DNA from 3 places in the Devosia sp. P3_B2 genome. Region 3 is predicted to be linked to each of the others. Evidence: predicted binding sites of a transcription regulator. Region 3 holds the regulator's gene; each other region holds the start of a gene.

Region 1 (5,317 bases), on a different contig from region 3:
AGGGTCGGGTCATTCCGCGGCACCAGCGGGCTCGAGGCAACTTCCTCGTGACCGTTCTTGGCAAAGTAGCCCAAGAAGCTCGACCGGATATCGTTCACGCTCGTCATGACGGGTCTCTTACAGACAAATGGCGAGGCCGCGGCCCCGCCAAGAACAACAGGAAAGGCCTTCTATCGCGGGGGTCGCGGTTGTGTCCAGCGCAGGGGTTGCAGGATGCCACATATTGGCGGCCGAAGCCGCTTCAGCCATGCCCGCTTCCGCCACCGGCCGTCATCCCCGGCGAAAGCCGGGACCCAATGCTCCGGCCGTTCCACTCGCGCTGATCTGTCCCCTTGCTGTGATGGACCGGCGCGGCCCGTGCCAACCCAGCCGTCAGAGCAGTGGGTCCCGGCTTTCGCCGGGATGACGGCTGGTGGGTGGGTGAGATTGGGACACGAGTAGGGTCTAGCGGACGGCCCGTGGGTAGGCGGCAATGAGGCCAGTCCCAAATGAAGAAGGGCGCCACCTGGGCGCCCTTGAACTCGTTGTGCAGCGGGAACCGATCACGCCTCGCCGTCGTCAGCCTCATCGCCTTCGGGGCCGGCCAGGAGGGCTTCGGCCAGGACGCCGGAGCTCTCGCGGACGCCTTTTTCGATCTGGTCGGCGATCTGCGGGTTGTCCTTGAGGAACTGGCGGGAGTTCTCGCGCCCCTGCCCCAGCCGCTGGCTGTCGTAGGAGAACCAGGCGCCGGACTTCTCGACGAGGCCCGACTTCACGCCGAGATCGAGCAGTTCGCCAGTTTTCGAGATGCCTTCACCATACATGATGTCGAATTCGACCTGGCGGAACGGCGGGGCAAGCTTGTTCTTAACCACCTTGACGCGGGTCTGGTTGCCGATGACTTCCTCGCGCTCCTTGATCGCGCCGATACGGCGGATGTCGAGGCGGACCGAGGAATAGAACTTCAGCGCGTTGCCGCCCGTCGTGGTCTCGGGCGAGCCGTACATCACGCCGATCTTCATGCGGATCTGGTTGATGAAGATCACCATGGCCTTCGACTTCGAGATCGAGCCGGTGAGCTTGCGCATCGCCTGGCTCATCAGGCGGGCCTGCAGGCCCGGCATCGAATCGCCCATCTCGCCTTCGAGTTCGGCCTTCGGCGTCAGCGCGGCAACCGAGTCGACCACCAGAACGTCCACTGCGCCGGAGCGCACCAGCGTGTCGGCGATTTCCAGCGCCTGCTCGCCGGTATCGGGCTGCGAGATCAGCAGTTCGTCGACCTTCACCCCAAGCTTGCGGGCGTAGATCGGGTCGAGCGCATGCTCGGCGTCGATGAACGCGGCGATGCCGCCCTTCTTCTGGGCCTCGGCTACCACGTGCAGCGCCAGTGTCGTCTTGCCCGAGCTTTCCGGCCCGAACACTTCAACGATACGACCCTTGGGCAGCCCGCCAATGCCGAGCGCGATATCGAGCCCGAGCGAACCGGTGGAAATCGCTTCGACCTGGGCAATGGCGCCCTCGCCGAACCGCATCACCGTGCCCTTGCCAAAATTCCGCTCGATCTGGCTCAGCGCTGCAGCCAGCGCCTTGTCCTTATCCATCGATCCCTCAATAACCCGCAGTGGCGTCACAGCAGCAGCCATAACCGTCTCCCCTTATTCCACTTCGGTTCGCGCCGCGCAAACCGATATCTGTCCATCTAATGTACGCAGTTTGTTCTCATTTCGTTTCCAAAACGTCAAGGGGGTAAATTCGTTGTGCCTTACGCACCGATGCAGCCCGATTCGCGCCGTACGCCCCCTGGGCATCCGCAAGTGCGATCTACATCCAAAATCCAAATGCAATCGTCCGGCGCTCGCGCTATAGGGCGGCAACGAAAACCGAGAGAATGGGCTTCATGCATCTCATCCAGTTCGAGGACGACAAGGGCGCCCGGGCCGTCGGCGCTACCGAAGGCGGCGTGACCAGCGTCGTGACCGGAGCTACCAGCGTCTATGCGCTGGCCAGCGAAGCCGCCGAACGCGGCCTGTCGCTGCGCGCCGTGGTGATCGAGAAAGGCCTTGGCGCCAAGCTCGATCGCGAAGCGCTCGCCAAGGAAGGCCGGCTGCTGGCCCCTGTCGACCATCCCGATCCGGCGCACCTCTATGTCACCGGCACGGGCCTCACCCATCTCGGCTCGGCCTCGACCCGCGACGCCATGCACAAGTCGAACCAGCAGCAGGCCGAGGCGCCACTGACGGATTCGATGAAGATGTTCCGCATGGGCCTGGAGGGCGGCAAGCCCAAGTCGGGCGAGACCGGCGTGCAGCCGGAGTGGTTCTACAAGGGCAACGGCTACGTCGTAGCGGCGCCCGGCAAGCCCATCCCCTCGCCTGCCTTCGCCAAGGACGCCGGCGAAGAGCCCGAGATCGCCGGCATCTACTATATCGGCAAGGACGGGACGCCCTTCCGGCTCGGCTTTGCGCTCGGCAACGAGTTCTCCGACCATGTCACCGAGCGGGTGAACTACCTGTTCCTCGCGCATTCCAAGCTCCGCTGGTGCTCGTTTGGGCCGGAGCTGCGCGTCGGCGAGCTGCCGCGCAACGTCTCGGGCATGTCGCGCATCCTGCGCGACGGCAAGGTAGTGTGGGAAAAGCCGTTCCTCTCGGGTGAGGACAACATGAGCCACACCATCGCCAACCTCGAGTACCACCACTTCAAGTACGACCTGTTCCGCCAGCCGGGCGACATCCACGTCCACATGTTCGGCACCGCGACGCTGAGCTTTGCCGACGGCATCAAGACCGAACCCGGCGACGTGTTCGAGATCGAGGAAGCCCAGTTCGGTCTGCCGCTGCGCAACGCGGTGGCCTGGAACAAGGACCGGCCGGTGGAAATCCGCCAGCTCTAGGCGGCCCGACCGCCGATCGATGACTGCTTCAGAGCCGGGCCCAGTGCCCGGCTCTTGCATATCGGCAACTTTTCCACAGCGTGCACATTTCGGCCCCCTCACCGCCCAGATTGGCGGGCGAGGTTGGGCACGTGTTCCCTGCGGCTTTTGACGCAAATCTTATCGATCGGCCTCAGCCGGGGTTAGCGCCAAGCGGGAACACTGCCGTCGCGGTGCAAAAGGGAGGCATTCGCGTCCACTCCACTAGTTGCGAAAGGTACTCCCCCAATGATCACCGTTTCCGCCTCGACCTCTGCGGCCGAGTTGCAGGCCATTGTCAACTCAGCACCAGCCGGCGAAACCATCCTGCTGGGCGCCGGCGCCTTCGAGTTCGACCAGACCGTCGTCATCAACCGCGACGACATCACGGTGATGGGCACCGGATCGGGGGCGACGACCATCGACCTCGTCGGCAATGCCCGGGCCGGCGGCGCCTTCCAGGTGGGCGGCGTCATCGACGTGCCGAGCTACTCGGGCGCGTTCTCGCTGAGCGAGGCGGCGAGCAAGGGCTCGATGTACCTGCATATGGACGATGCGTCCGCGCTGCAGACCGGCGATCACCTGTGGATCGAGCTCGAGAACACCGACGCCTACCTCGACTCGATCGGCGACACCCAGTGGCGCGAAGACAAGCCGCTGCGTACGTCGATGGTCGAGGTCGCCTCGGTCAACGGCAACACCGTGCGGCTCACCAACGGGCTGGCCTTCGATTTCTCCACCATTGCCTCGGTGCAGAAGATCGAGGTGGCGGAGAACGTCAAGCTCGGCGGCTTCACCGTGCAATCGGGGTTGGCCGAACAGGATCCGGGCAATTTCAACAACGTCTCGTCGGCCTTTGATCGCTCGAACGTCATCTCGCTGTCGGCCACCAGCCACGTGAAGCTGTTCGACATCGACATCGAGAACGCCCCCTCCAACGGCTTCACTTTCTCGCAATCGATCTTCCTCGATGCCTCGAATCTCTCGGTCGATGGCGCGGTGAACAAGGGGGATGGCGGCAACGGTTATGCCTTCCAGCTCAAGGCGCTCTACGACAGCGGGCTGGTCGGGCTCGAGGCCTTCGACACCCGCCATGCCCTGCTGTTCGCCAGCTGGACCAGCGAGGCCAACAATTCCATCCAGGTGCGCGAGACCAACCGCGACATCAACTTTCACGGCGGCGACGACCATGACAACGTGGTCGAGGTGCTGAGCTCGGTACGCACGGCCCTCGAAGCCACGTACCTTTCGCCCACGCTGTTCGTGAACGACGAGGGCACCAGCTACGGTGCCCCCACCGACCGCGACGCCAACACCGTGACCTTCGCCAACGTCGCGGGTACGACCAAGGCCGAGATCATCGTCGCGGACGATTCCGGCGTCGAGTTCCATGCCAATTCCGGAGCCGACACGCTGATCGGCGGCGCCGGTTGCGACCGCCTGTACGCCGACAAGGGCGACGACCTGGTGGTTGCCTCGAAGGGCAACGATCTCATCGACGGCGGCCTCGGCACAGACGTCCTGTCCTATGCCGGCGATCGCGACGATTACACGCTCACCCGCGACCTCTCGGGCCGTTTCGTTGTCCACAAGGCCGGCGGCAGCTACGACATCATCGGCGGCATCGAGGCCTTCCGCTTCGCCGACGGCACCGTCGCCACGTCGACCCTCACCGACCTGCCGACCACCTATTTCGGCACCGACGACGCCGACCGGATCGTCATCAGTTCCGTCCACGACGTGGTGCTGTCCGGCGCCGGATATGACCGTATCATCTCCGCCAATACCTACGTCCTTGGCGCAGAGAACGAGGCGCTGGAGCTGACCGGCACCCGCGACGTCAACGGCTTCGGCAACGCGCTCAACAACAGCTTCACCGGCAACGACGCGGCCAACGAGCTCTTCGGTTTCGGCGGCAATGACCGCTTCTTCGGCCGTGCCGGGAACGACTACCTGTCGGGCGGCGATGGCGATGACGACCTCTACGGCCAGACCGGCAACGACCGGCTGTTCGGCGGCGACGGCATCGACCTGCTCAATGGGGGCTCGGGCGCTGACACATTCGTGTTCTCGGCCGGCCACGACACGGTCGAGGACTTCTCGCTCAAGTCTGGCGACCGGCTGGATATCGGGCTGACGGGCTTCTCGTCGCCTGCTGCGTTCCTCTCGGCATTCCGCGAGGCGGCGGCCAGTGGCGGCGACACCTATGACAGCCTCGGCATCGACGTCGACGGCAGTGGTTATCACGTCGAGATCCGCGTCGCCGATGCCCACGGCGATGCGCTCGCCATGGGGCTCAACGGCGCCACGCTCGATTCCCTTCTGGCATCGTCGGACTGGATCGTCTGACGCTGCCTCTCAATTCAGCACCGGGCGCCCCAAGTCCCGGCTGCTGAAAATTGCGGCACCAACCCCGCAATACCTAAGCCC
Region 2 (5,317 bases), on a different contig from region 3:
CCGCGCCTCGGCCTGCCCGATGAACTCGGAAAAGCCGGACGGACGGAGGGAGACGTCCAGCGGGTCGTCCCGGCCGGTATGGGCAGAGGTCAGGTCGGTCACTTGAGGAGTTCCATGCCAGGGACGTATTTGGCAGCATCACGGTCGAACGTCGCGATGCGGGGCGCACCGGCCAGTTCGCTCGATCGTGCCACCAGCAAGTCGGAGAAGTCGATGCGCGATCGCGTGTAGTTGGCGAGCGCCCACTCAATGAGGTCACGGTCCTCCATCACGAAGTCGTCGGAGTCCAGCATCCAGCGAATGGCTTGGCCGACCTGATCATGCTCGTACTTGTATCGGCGGCGCAGAACCCAGGCGAACTCGGTGAGGACCACCGTGGTGACGAAGGCCGGATCGGCGGCTGACCGCTGACCGAAGAACGCGACCGCGGCCTCACGTTGTGGCTCAACCGGCACGAACAAGCGCACCAGAACATTGGTGTCGACGCCGATCATCTCCGGGTCGAACGCTCGAACCGTTCCACTACTGCGTCGCCAATGGCCTCGTTCATCTCTTCAACGGTCACGTGTACGTCGCCGCTGGGCGGCGGGCCTAGAATACCAGCCAAGTCGACTGCCCGCAGCTTCCGCGGCTTCACCGTGACTTTGCCATCGTCCAGAATCCACTCCATCTGCGTCCCCTCTTCCAAGCCCAGAAAGTCTCGCACTTCCTTTGGGACGGTGGTTTGACCCTTGCTGGTCACCTTGCCGGTGTACCTTGTCCTTGCAGGCAGTGATTTCCCAGACATTGCGAGTGCTCCTTACTTTCTTAGTGTAGTAAGGAATGTTATGCACTGCAAGGCTAACTGCTCAATTCCCTGAGTCCCAGCCGGATCAGCTTGTCGGTCGCTATCCCATCGCCGTCGCGGCCGACCACCCGCGCCACGGCAGCGGAGGCCTGCGCGCTCGAGTAGCCGAGATTGGTGAGGGCAGAGACCGCATCGGTGACGTTGCTGGCCGCAGCCCCCTCTCCAAGTGCCGCCTGCAGGCCCAGCACACCGGCATCGATAGCACCGACCGCCGGGGCCTTGCCCTTGAGTTCGGTGACGATGCGGACGGCGAGCTTGGGACCTACGCCGTTGGCGCGGCCGATCATCGCCTTGTCCTGCAGCGCGATGGCGCTGGCGAGCTCGGATGGGGTGAGTACCGATAGGATGGCGAGGGCCACCCGGCTGCCGACCCCCTGCACCGTCATCAGCGTGCCGAACCAGGCTTTCTCGGCTTCGGTGAAGAAGCCGTAGAGCCGGATCATATCCTCGCGGACGATCATCTCGGTATGGATCACCGCAGCGTGGCCAACCTGCGGTAGCGCCGCCAGCGTCTTGGCCGAGCAGAAGGTCTCGTAGACGACGCCGTTGACGTCGAGATGCACGTGGTCGTCGCCGAACCCGTCGACGAGGCCCTTGAGCTTGCCGATCATGCAGGAACACTCAGCTTGCGGATGGCGCGGTGATGCGCGTGGCAGATGGCGATGGCCAGCGCATCGGCCGCGTCGGCGCCCTTGAAGATCGCGGTGGGCAACAGGATCTTGATCATCATCTGCACCTGGGTTTTCTCGGCATGGCCGGTGCCGACGACCGACTTCTTGATCAGGTTGGCGGCGTACTCGCCGACCGGCAACCCGCGCAAAGCCGGCGTCATCAGCACCACGCCGCGTGCCTGCCCGAGTTGCAGCGCCGAGCGCGCGCCGGCGGACACGAACGTTTCTTCGACCGCGGCCTCTTCCGGTGCGTATTCATCGAGCACGGACGTGATGCCGCGATGCAGTTCGACCAGCCGGTCGGCCAGCGAGCCCTCGGTGGGCGGCGTGATTGTGCCGCAGGCAACGAAGCCCAGCCGGTTGCCCGAGCTCTCGATCACCCCCCAGCCGCAGCGCCGCAGCCCCGGATCTATCCCGATGATTCGCACTGTTTCCGCCATTCTGAAGCTTTAGGGCAGGTGATGAATCCTACCAAGCGCTTTGTGAACGAAACGGAAACACCCTGAGGGAATTGCCGGCATTCCTGCCGGCCGCATTAATTCGCATTCAAGCATTGCCCCTTAAGCCATGCGCATTCGCTCGGGGGTCGCGGGATGAACAGGTTGGTATTGCCGCAGTCGGCATGGGGCATCGTCTGGCGGCGCACGACCCTGATCCTCATCGCTTCGACGGTAGGGTCCTGGGTGATCTCCAACCTCGTCATGATGTCCCTGAACCAGGGCATGAATGATGTCGGCACCGTCCTCGCCCTCGGGATGCCGACCGCTTTGGGTGGCCCGATCCTGCTGTTCCTCCAGATCCGGTCGGCGCAGCTGAGAGAGGCCAACCGCAGGCTGGAGACCCTTGCCTCCACCGACTGGCTGACCGACTGCCTCAACCGCCGCGCTTTCACCTCGCGCGTCGGCGCGAGCCTCAGCGGGATGAACGGTAGCGCAGCGCTGCTGGTCATCGATGCCGACCACTTCAAGACCATCAACGACCGCTTCGGCCATGAGCGCGGCGATGAGGTGCTGCAGCTGATCGCTCGCGCCATCCGCGACAGCGTGCGCGAGGGCGATCTGGTCGGGCGCATCGGTGGCGAGGAATTCGGCGTCTTCGTCAGGGACGCCGGAGTGGACGCTGCCGAGCGCACCGCCGAGCGCATCCGCGATTCCGTCAATGCGCTGTTCGTCACGTCCGAAGGCGTCGCGCAGCGCCTTTCGGTCAGCATCGGCGGCGCCGTAAGCTCAGGCGACGCCGGCTTCTCAGACTTGTTCCGCATCGCCGACCGCCGCCTCTACGAGGCCAAGCACACCGGGCGCAATCGTGTCGAGTTGGGCGGCAAACAGGTCGATCCAGACCTCGTCGCGCTGAACGCTGCGGTGCGCTGAAGCACTAAATTCCGGCGATAGATAAAATCCGATCCAGCGGCTTGAGGCGATCTCAACTCGCCCGGCCTAGCTTCCACGGCTTCTGCGCAGAAGTGCTGAAGGAACGCGAGCTTTGGATTTTTCGCCCAGCGGCTGGGGCCGCGTCTTCCTCTGGACAGCGCTGGGCACGATCGGTTGCATTGCAGTCGCGCTGTTCGTCGATTCCTTCAATTTCCACAATCTCAGCCCCGAGTCGCTCCGCTGGTCGATCGCCCTCGACGTGTTCGTGCCGATGGGCCTCGCCATCCCCATGCTGTTCTTCCTGCTGAGCAAATTGCGTGAGCTCGCCATCGCCCACGAATTGCTGCGCCACCATGCGGCGACCGACAATCTAACCGAGCTGCTGAACCGTGGTGCCTTCACCCGTGAAGTGGAGGAAGCGCTGGCCGATGGCCGCTTCGCCGACGACGGCATGCGCGGCACCCTGCTCGTTATCGATGCCGACAACTTCAAGGCGATCAACGATACCTACGGCCACGACCACGGCGACGCCGCGCTGCGGCTGATCGCCAAATCGGTGCGCAGTGTGCTGCGCGCTGCCGATCTCGTCGGACGCATCGGTGGCGAGGAGTTTGCCGTCTACCTGCCCGGCACCACGCTGCTGATCGCCGAGGCCGTTGCCGAGCGGCTTCGCCTCGCGGTCTGCGAAGCCAGGTTCGCCCCCGACGGGAAGCCCTACCAGTTGACGGTGAGCGTGGGCGGCGCGGTCTACGACCGCTCCCTGCCCTTCACCGAGTTGTTCCGATTAGCCGACCAACAGCTCTATGCGGCAAAGCAGAACGGACGCAACTGCACCGCAGTCGCGTCCATCTCGCATTACGAGACGCTGCCCGCTGCAGCGGCCTAGTCGTCCGCAGCCGTCGTTGCGACTTCAACGAGGAAGCCGCCGGGGGCCTGGCAGTAGAACGTCGTCGTCCGGCTGCCGCCACGATTGAACTGTTGCACGTCGCCCGGACCGTAGCCGGCATCGACGAGTTCGGCATGCTTCAGCCGCACCTCGGCGACGCTGCCGACGAAAAAGCCGACATGGAAGTTCTTGTGGTAGGTGGCTTCGGTCTTGCCTGATGCCATGAAGTTGAGGACGAACCCGCCCTCACCCTCCATGACGGCGAAGTTGTCGTGCGCTTCGCCGACGACGGTGAAATCGAAATGCCGGGCGAAGAACTCGGCCGCCGCGCCTACGTCAGCGACGGCGAAATTGGCGTGATTGAACTGCATGATGATGTCCTGATGGTTGCGAAGGAAACGGTCGAACGACCGGTCTCGAGGCGCACGCGGCTCAGGGCATGAAGCTGGCGGTGAAATCTCATCGACCCATATCCCAACAAGCAGCGGGCACCCGGGGATCGGGCGCTCGTCGGCTTGCCGTGGGTCCTTCGCCTTTTGGGCGGGACAATCTCCCTCGCGGGAGGGCCGGACTCACCTTAACCGGCCTACGTTTTTTCGGCGTAACGAGCCTGAACTATTGCCCAGGCCCGGATTTGTCAAACGCTCACGCGTCGATCTTAGGCGGCGTCGATCTTGGCCATGTCTTCGTCGCTGATGTCGAAGTTGGCATAGACGTTCTGCACATCGTCGTCCTCTTCGAGGATGCCGATCAGCTTGAGCAGCGTCGCACCCTTTTCCGCGTCCACCGGCACTTCGTTCTGCGGCTTGAAGATGAACTTGGCCGATTCTGCCTCGCCCAACACCTTCTCGAGCGCCGCCGCGACCTCGTTCAGCGCCTCGAACGAGGTGTAGATCCAATGGCCCTCTTCGTCGCTTTCGACGTCGTCGGCGCCGGCCTCGATGGCAGCTTCCATCACCTTGTCTTCCGAGCCGGCGGTGGCTGGGTAGAAGATTTCGCCGACGCGATCGAACATGAAGCCGACCGAGTTGGTTTCCCCCAGTGCGCCACCATTCTTGGAGAAGGTCGAGCGCACGTTCGAGGCGGTGCGGTTGCGATTGTCGGTCAGCGCCTCGACGATGACGGCGACGCCGCCGGGGCCGTAGCCTTCGTAGCGGATCTCTTCGTAGTTCTCGGTGTCGGCGCCGCTCGCCTTCTTGATAGCGCGCTCGATGTTGTCGCGCGGCATGGATAGCGCGCGAGCGTTGCTGACCGCGAGGCGCAGGCGCGAATTGAACGCCGGGTCCGGCACGCCGAGCTTGGCAGCCACGGTGATTTCACGAGCGAGTTTCGAAAACACCTTCGAGCGAGCCGCGTCGGACTTGCCCTTGCGGTGCATGATGTTCTTGGCGTGCGAATGGCCGGCCATGCGGTCACCCCTGTTGGCATGTGTGGCAATGGTGGTGGGCGGTTATAGGGGCGGCGGCGGCGAAAATAAAGGCCGTGTGACAGCCGGCCGAGCATCTCGCCCGATCCAAGGCAATGCGTGACAGTTTCCGCCATT
Region 3 (5,317 bases):
CCTTCGCCCAGCTCGCAGCGGCTATCGACGAACAGTTCGGCCTTCGAGTTCATCGTGGTCTTCCCTGATCATAGGCGGCGACGGCGGTGGTGGCGCGCGATGCCACATCGGCGGCCGACATGCCGGGCTTGAAAATGTAGGTGCCGAGCCCGAAGCCGGCGCAGCCGGCCGCAAAGTACTCGGCGAAATTGTCGGGGTTGGCGCCTCCGACGGCGTAGAGCGGGATAGCCGGCGGCAGCACCGCCTTCATCGCCTTGATGCCCTTGGGGCCAAGCACTTCGGCGGGGAAGAACTTCAGGCCCGTGGCGCCGGAGCGGATGGCGGTGAACGCGTCGGTGGGCGAGAACACGCCCGGATACGAGGTCATGCCGCGCTCGATGGTGGCGCCGATGACCGCCGGGTTGGTGTCCGGCGACACAACGAACCGGCCGCCCGCATCGGCGACCGCGTCGACATCGGCGCGGTTCAGCACCGTGCCCGCACCGACCAGGGCGCGACTGTCGAAGGCCTTGGCGACGTCTTCGATCGAGCGCAGCGCTTCGGGCGAATTGAGTGGGACCTCGATCATGGTGATGCCGGCGAGCACGAGGGCGTCGCAAACTTCGAGGGTTTCGGGAGGCGTGATGCCGCGAAGGATCGCGATGATGTGGCGGTGGTCCATGAACTTCTATGCCTGTCTTGCTGCCTTGAGTCCGGCGAGGGTGGCGTCGGTCGCATCGACGATGCGGGTCCGGGCGCCGAGCCGTTCAAAGCCCATCTGGTACAACCCGCAAAGGCCGACACTGCCGACCAGCGGAATCTCCGCCTCGCCGATCCAGTCGCGCTGGCCCCCGATCTCGGCGCCGATCAACAGGCCCGAGAGGAAACCGGCACACCATGCCGGGCTGCGGCCCGACAGCAGGGAGCCGGCGCGGACCTTGAACAGCGTCGCGGTCAAGCGCTGGGGCCGCTCGAGCCCTTGGTCGAGACCGGCAGCGAAGCCGACATCGCGATCCTCGCCCTCGAGCTCGCCACCGAGCGAATGGCGCAGCACCGAGTGGGTGCGCAGCAGCTCGAATATCTCGCCGGTCATGGCGCTGGAGAAGCGTTCCAGCTTGGTGCCGGAGAGCAGCGCCCACTTGCTGTGGGTGCCTGGCATAACCGCGAGGCCGGAGAAGTTGGGGATCAGTGCCGAGAGCCCAAGCAATTGGGTTTCCTCGCCGCGCATCACGTCCTCCGCACCCAGATCGCGGAGGCAGACGCCGGGCAGGATGCGCGGGTTGTGTGGGCCTGGCATATCGGGCGCAACGGCGCCGGCAGCTATGCGACCGAGTTCGGCGGGGGCGTCGAGATAGGGGGCCTCGATCCAGCCCTGCCGCGCGCCGGCCATGCCGCAGATCAGTACGTCCTCGACGTCATCGGCGACGCCGTTGAGCAGCGAGGTCAGCACATCCGGATATTGCTCGCGGCTGAGACGACCCATGCCGTCCGGCGACGAGCGGGAGAAGGCGATCTCACCGGCGGAATCTATTCCCCATGCCCGCAGATTGGAGGTGCCCCAATCGACGGCGACCCATTCGACCTGTCCTGCCAAAACCCTCTCCCTTGCGCCGCCAGTTTGCCGCGCATCAAGCCATGCCGCTACATCGCAATCGGGAAGGTGGTCCACTCTCCTGGTATGATCGCGAAAGCCGCTCGCAGGCGGCGCTTCAGATCCGATGCGCCACTTGCTGCCAGCGGCGCGGAACGTAACGTCTTTGCCAGCCCGGCCCTAGTGCAATTGTTGACCGCAGCGTCCGGATTCATAAGAAAAAGGGCCGGCTGAGGCAGCCGGCCCGGAGACCCGATTGGCGGCAGGTCAGGAGTTCAGTATTTGCGGAGCAGGCCAACCAGGCGGCCCTGCACCTTCACCCGGTCGGGCGGGAAGATGCGGGTTTCGTAGGCCGGGTTGGCGGCCTCGAGCGCTACCGAGTTGCCGCGACGGCGCAGCCGCTTCAGCGTCGCCTCCTCGTCATCTACGAGGGCGACGACGATCTCACCGGTCGAAGCGGCGTCCTGCTTCTTGATGAGCACGGTGTCGCCATCGAAAATCCCGGCATCGATCATCGAATCGCCGCGCACTTCCAGAGCATAGTGTTCACCCGCACCGAGCATCTCGGGCGGCACCATGATGGAATGGCTATGGGTCTGGATGGCCTCGATCGGAGTGCCGGCGGCGATCCGGCCCATCACCGGGACGGTGACCGCGCGGTAGGCGTCGGCGTTGGCCACCTGAGCCGCTGGGCGTGCCGGCGGGGTCGCGACCCGGCCAAGATTGCCCTCGATGACGCTCGGCTCGAAGCGCGCCTTGCGGCCGCCGAGCGATGGATTCATCGAGTCCGGCAGTTTGATCACCTCGAGCGCCCGGGCCCGGTTGGGCAGGCGCCGGATGAAGCCGCGCTCCTCGAGCGCAGTGATCAGCCGGTGGATGCCCGACTTGCTGCGAAGATCGAGCGCATCCTTCATCTCGTCGAACGACGGTGGGATGCCGGATTCTTTCATCCGCTCGTGGATGAACATCAGAAGTTCGTGTTGCTTGCGCGTCAGCATGGCGGCCCCGTGAGCAGAATCGGAACAAAGACTGAACGTGTTATACGTGTTCCAGTTATGTTCTGCAATCGGACGATGAATATTGCGTTACGATGGCGCCCCTGGCGCGCCGAAAGTGGCCGCGAAATCCTCTCGACGTCGGGGCCTTGCGTTTCGTTGACCTGCTGTCCACCAGGGCATACCGTCGAGAGATTGGCGTGTCGAACCCGCACACCCAACCTTCTCAGCTGGAGCTGTGCTCGTTTCCACGGGCCAGTGAACTGGACTGTTTCTGAGGAGGAAAACATGTCTATGAAATCAAGCCGTTATGCCATATCCGCAATGATTTTGGGGATATTGCTCAGCCCCACCGTGGCGGCCGAAATGACCGATGCGGAATTGGTCGCCAACGCGCTGTCGGCAGCGCCGGTGGCGGTGGGCCAGAATGCCACGGTCGTGAACTTCGATGCTCAGATGCAGATGAAGACGCTCAAGGAGGGAACGAACGGCTTTACCTGCATGCCGGACAACCTGGCTTCGCCCACCAATGATCCAATATGCGTCGACGCCGGAGGCATGGCGTGGTTGACGGCATATAGCGAGAAGAAGGACCCACCCGAGGGCGTGGTCGGTTTCGGCTACATGCTGCAGGGCGAGTCGGCGCCCGACAACATGGATCCGTTCGCGACGGCGCCGCCCGCCGGCCACGAGTGGATGGTCGACGGGCCGCACGTCATGATCTTCAACGTCGCAGACGAGATGCTGGCCGGCTATCCCAAGGAAGAGCATCCCGACCACACCCAGCCCTATGTGATGTGGCCCAACACTCCCTATGCCCACCTGATGATCCCCGTGCACTGACTACGGGATACACTGGCGCGTGCCGGCGCATCGGTCGACGCGCGCCACCGCCGGATTATTGCGGCTCGGCGGGTAGGGTAAGCTGCACGCTGAAGCCTTTGCCAGGCTGCGATGCGACCGTCAGTTCGCCACCGAGCAGACCCGCGATCTCTTCGACTATGGGCAGCCCGAGGCCAGCTCCGGGCTTGTCGCTGTTACCGCGGCTGAAGCGCTTGCGCACTGCCGCCAACTGCTCGGCGGCGACGCCCTTGCCGGTGTCGGCTACCTGCAGCAGCACCACGCGGTCCCCTGTGGCGACGCGAACCGTCGCTTCGGCGTCGGGTCCAGCATAGGCGATGGCGTTCTCGATGAGGTTGCTCAGCAGTTCACCGAGCAGCATCGGGTCGCCGCGGACCAGCGCCGGTCCTTCGCCCTCGAGGCCAAGATCGATGTCGGCGGCATGGGCGCGGACGACATAGTCGCCTGTGCGCTCCCGGGCGAGCTCGAACAGATCGACAACCTGGAACTGCAGCCGATCGGACGCAGCCTCGTCGATCCTGGCGAGGAGCAGCAGTTGCGCGAGGACGCGCTCGGCGTGCACCACCGCGGCGTCGGCGGTGCGGGCCGCCTCCCGTGCCGCGGCAGGGCTATCGGCGCGGAGCGCCAGCGCCAACTGAGTGCGGATGATGGTGAGCGGCGTGCGGAGCTGATGGCTGGCATTGCCGGTGAAATGGCGCAGGGCATCGAGAGCTGACGACAGCCGCGTCATGAACGAGTTGATCGTGTCGACTAGGCCCTGCACCTCGCGGGGAACCTCCTGTTCGATGGGGCTGAGGTCATCGAGGGCCCGCCGCGAGATGGCATCGCGGAGGCGGTAGAGCGGGGCGAGCGAGAAACCGACGGCCAGCCAGAGGATCACCGCGGCGGAGAGGATGAGCAGCGCAAGGCGAATGGCAGAGCGGAGGAGCAGGGTCTGGGTCAACTGCGTGCGGGCGATGGTGGTCTCGGCGACGGTGACCGTGAACGGGATGGCGCTGACGCCGGAGGATGCCGCGCGTCGCAGCACCGCCACGCGGATCGGCTCACCACGGAAGCTGGCGTCCGAATAGGCGATGTCGGCCGTCGCTGCATCAGAGGTCGGCAGGGTCTGGTAGCCCGTGATGAAGCCCTCCGGACCGTCGACGCGGTAGAAAACCCGGTCCTGCGCCGCCGAAGTCAGCATCTCCAACGCGACATAGGGTACGTCGACCTCGAGCTCGCCATCCTCGGTGACGATCACCCGCTCGGCGATGGCGAGGACGGAGCCGGCGAGGACGCGGTCTGAGAGTGAGGTTGCGGTGTCCCTAGCCTCGCGCCAGGTATCGACCACCGCGAGCGTGGCGACGGCAATTAGCGCAACCATCAGCCACAGCAGCAGACGCCGGCGCAGCGAGTAGGGGCGCACCATCAGTCGGCGATCCGATCGAGGTAATAGCCGAGGCCGCGGGCGACCCGCACGGTGAGCGCATAGGGAGCGAGGCGGCGGCGCAGGCGCGAGATGTACTGTTCCACGGCGTTCTCGCTGAGGTCATCGTCGAAGGCGGCCAGCGATTCAATGATCGATTGCTTGGCGACCACCTTGCCGGCCTTGCGCAGCAGGGTCTCAAGCACGCTGAGTTCGCGCGCCGGCATGTCGAGGGTCTGCCCAAACGCCGAGAGGGTGCGCGACACGGTGTCGAGCTCGATGCTGCCGAAGGCGATGCTCGAGTTGTGCAGCCCGGCTTGCCGGCGCAGCAGCACGCGGATGCGCGCTTCCAGCTCGGACACTTCGAACGGCTTGGTCATGTAATCGTCGGCACCGAGGTCGAGGCCGCGCACCCGCTCGTCGAGGGCGCCGCGAGCGGTGAGGATCAGTACGGAGGAGGCGTTGCGACGGGCCCGCATGCGGCGC

What was found. Region 3 encodes LexA, which represses DNA repair genes until DNA is damaged. Its sites were predicted from a motif close to TGTTCNNNNTGTGTTCNG; they were not measured.
Region 1: a site for LexA is predicted at 1,694-1,711, ahead of recA (recombinase RecA). Genes of this name have one in related genera too.
Region 2: a site for LexA is predicted at 2,001-2,018, ahead of ruvC (crossover junction endodeoxyribonuclease RuvC). Genes of this name have one in related genera too.

The regions. Positions count from the first base shown of each region.
Region 1 covers NZ_JBFUGO010000007.1:41,088-46,404, reverse strand. The annotation lists gene alaS (alanine--tRNA ligase) at 1-107, opposite strand, end outside; gene recA (recombinase RecA) at 543-1,622, opposite strand; gene araD1 (AraD1 family protein) at 1,877-2,869, shown strand; gene AC1DV8_RS11800 (calcium-binding protein) at 3,137-5,236, shown strand.
Region 2 covers NZ_JBFUGO010000004.1:152,244-157,560, forward strand. The annotation lists gene ruvB (Holliday junction branch migration DNA helicase RuvB) at 1-102, opposite strand, end outside; gene AC1DV8_RS07975 (PIN domain-containing protein) at 99-494, opposite strand; gene AC1DV8_RS07980 (AbrB/MazE/SpoVT family DNA-binding domain-containing protein) at 491-787, opposite strand; gene ruvA (Holliday junction branch migration protein RuvA) at 841-1,458, opposite strand; gene ruvC (crossover junction endodeoxyribonuclease RuvC) at 1,455-1,958, opposite strand; gene AC1DV8_RS07995 (GGDEF domain-containing protein) at 2,112-2,888, shown strand; gene AC1DV8_RS08000 (GGDEF domain-containing protein) at 3,001-3,774, shown strand; gene AC1DV8_RS08005 (VOC family protein) at 3,771-4,145, opposite strand; gene AC1DV8_RS08010 (YebC/PmpR family DNA-binding transcriptional regulator) at 4,433-5,182, opposite strand.
Region 3 covers NZ_JBFUGO010000010.1:21,260-26,576, forward strand. The annotation lists gene AC1DV8_RS14965 (SMP-30/gluconolactonase/LRE family protein) at 1-53, opposite strand, end outside; gene AC1DV8_RS14970 (2-dehydro-3-deoxy-6-phosphogalactonate aldolase) at 50-661, opposite strand; gene AC1DV8_RS14975 (2-dehydro-3-deoxygalactonokinase) at 668-1,573, opposite strand; gene lexA (transcriptional repressor LexA) at 1,846-2,568, opposite strand; gene AC1DV8_RS14985 (hypothetical protein) at 2,854-3,408, shown strand; gene AC1DV8_RS14990 (sensor histidine kinase) at 3,464-4,834, opposite strand; gene AC1DV8_RS14995 (response regulator) at 4,834-5,317, opposite strand, start outside.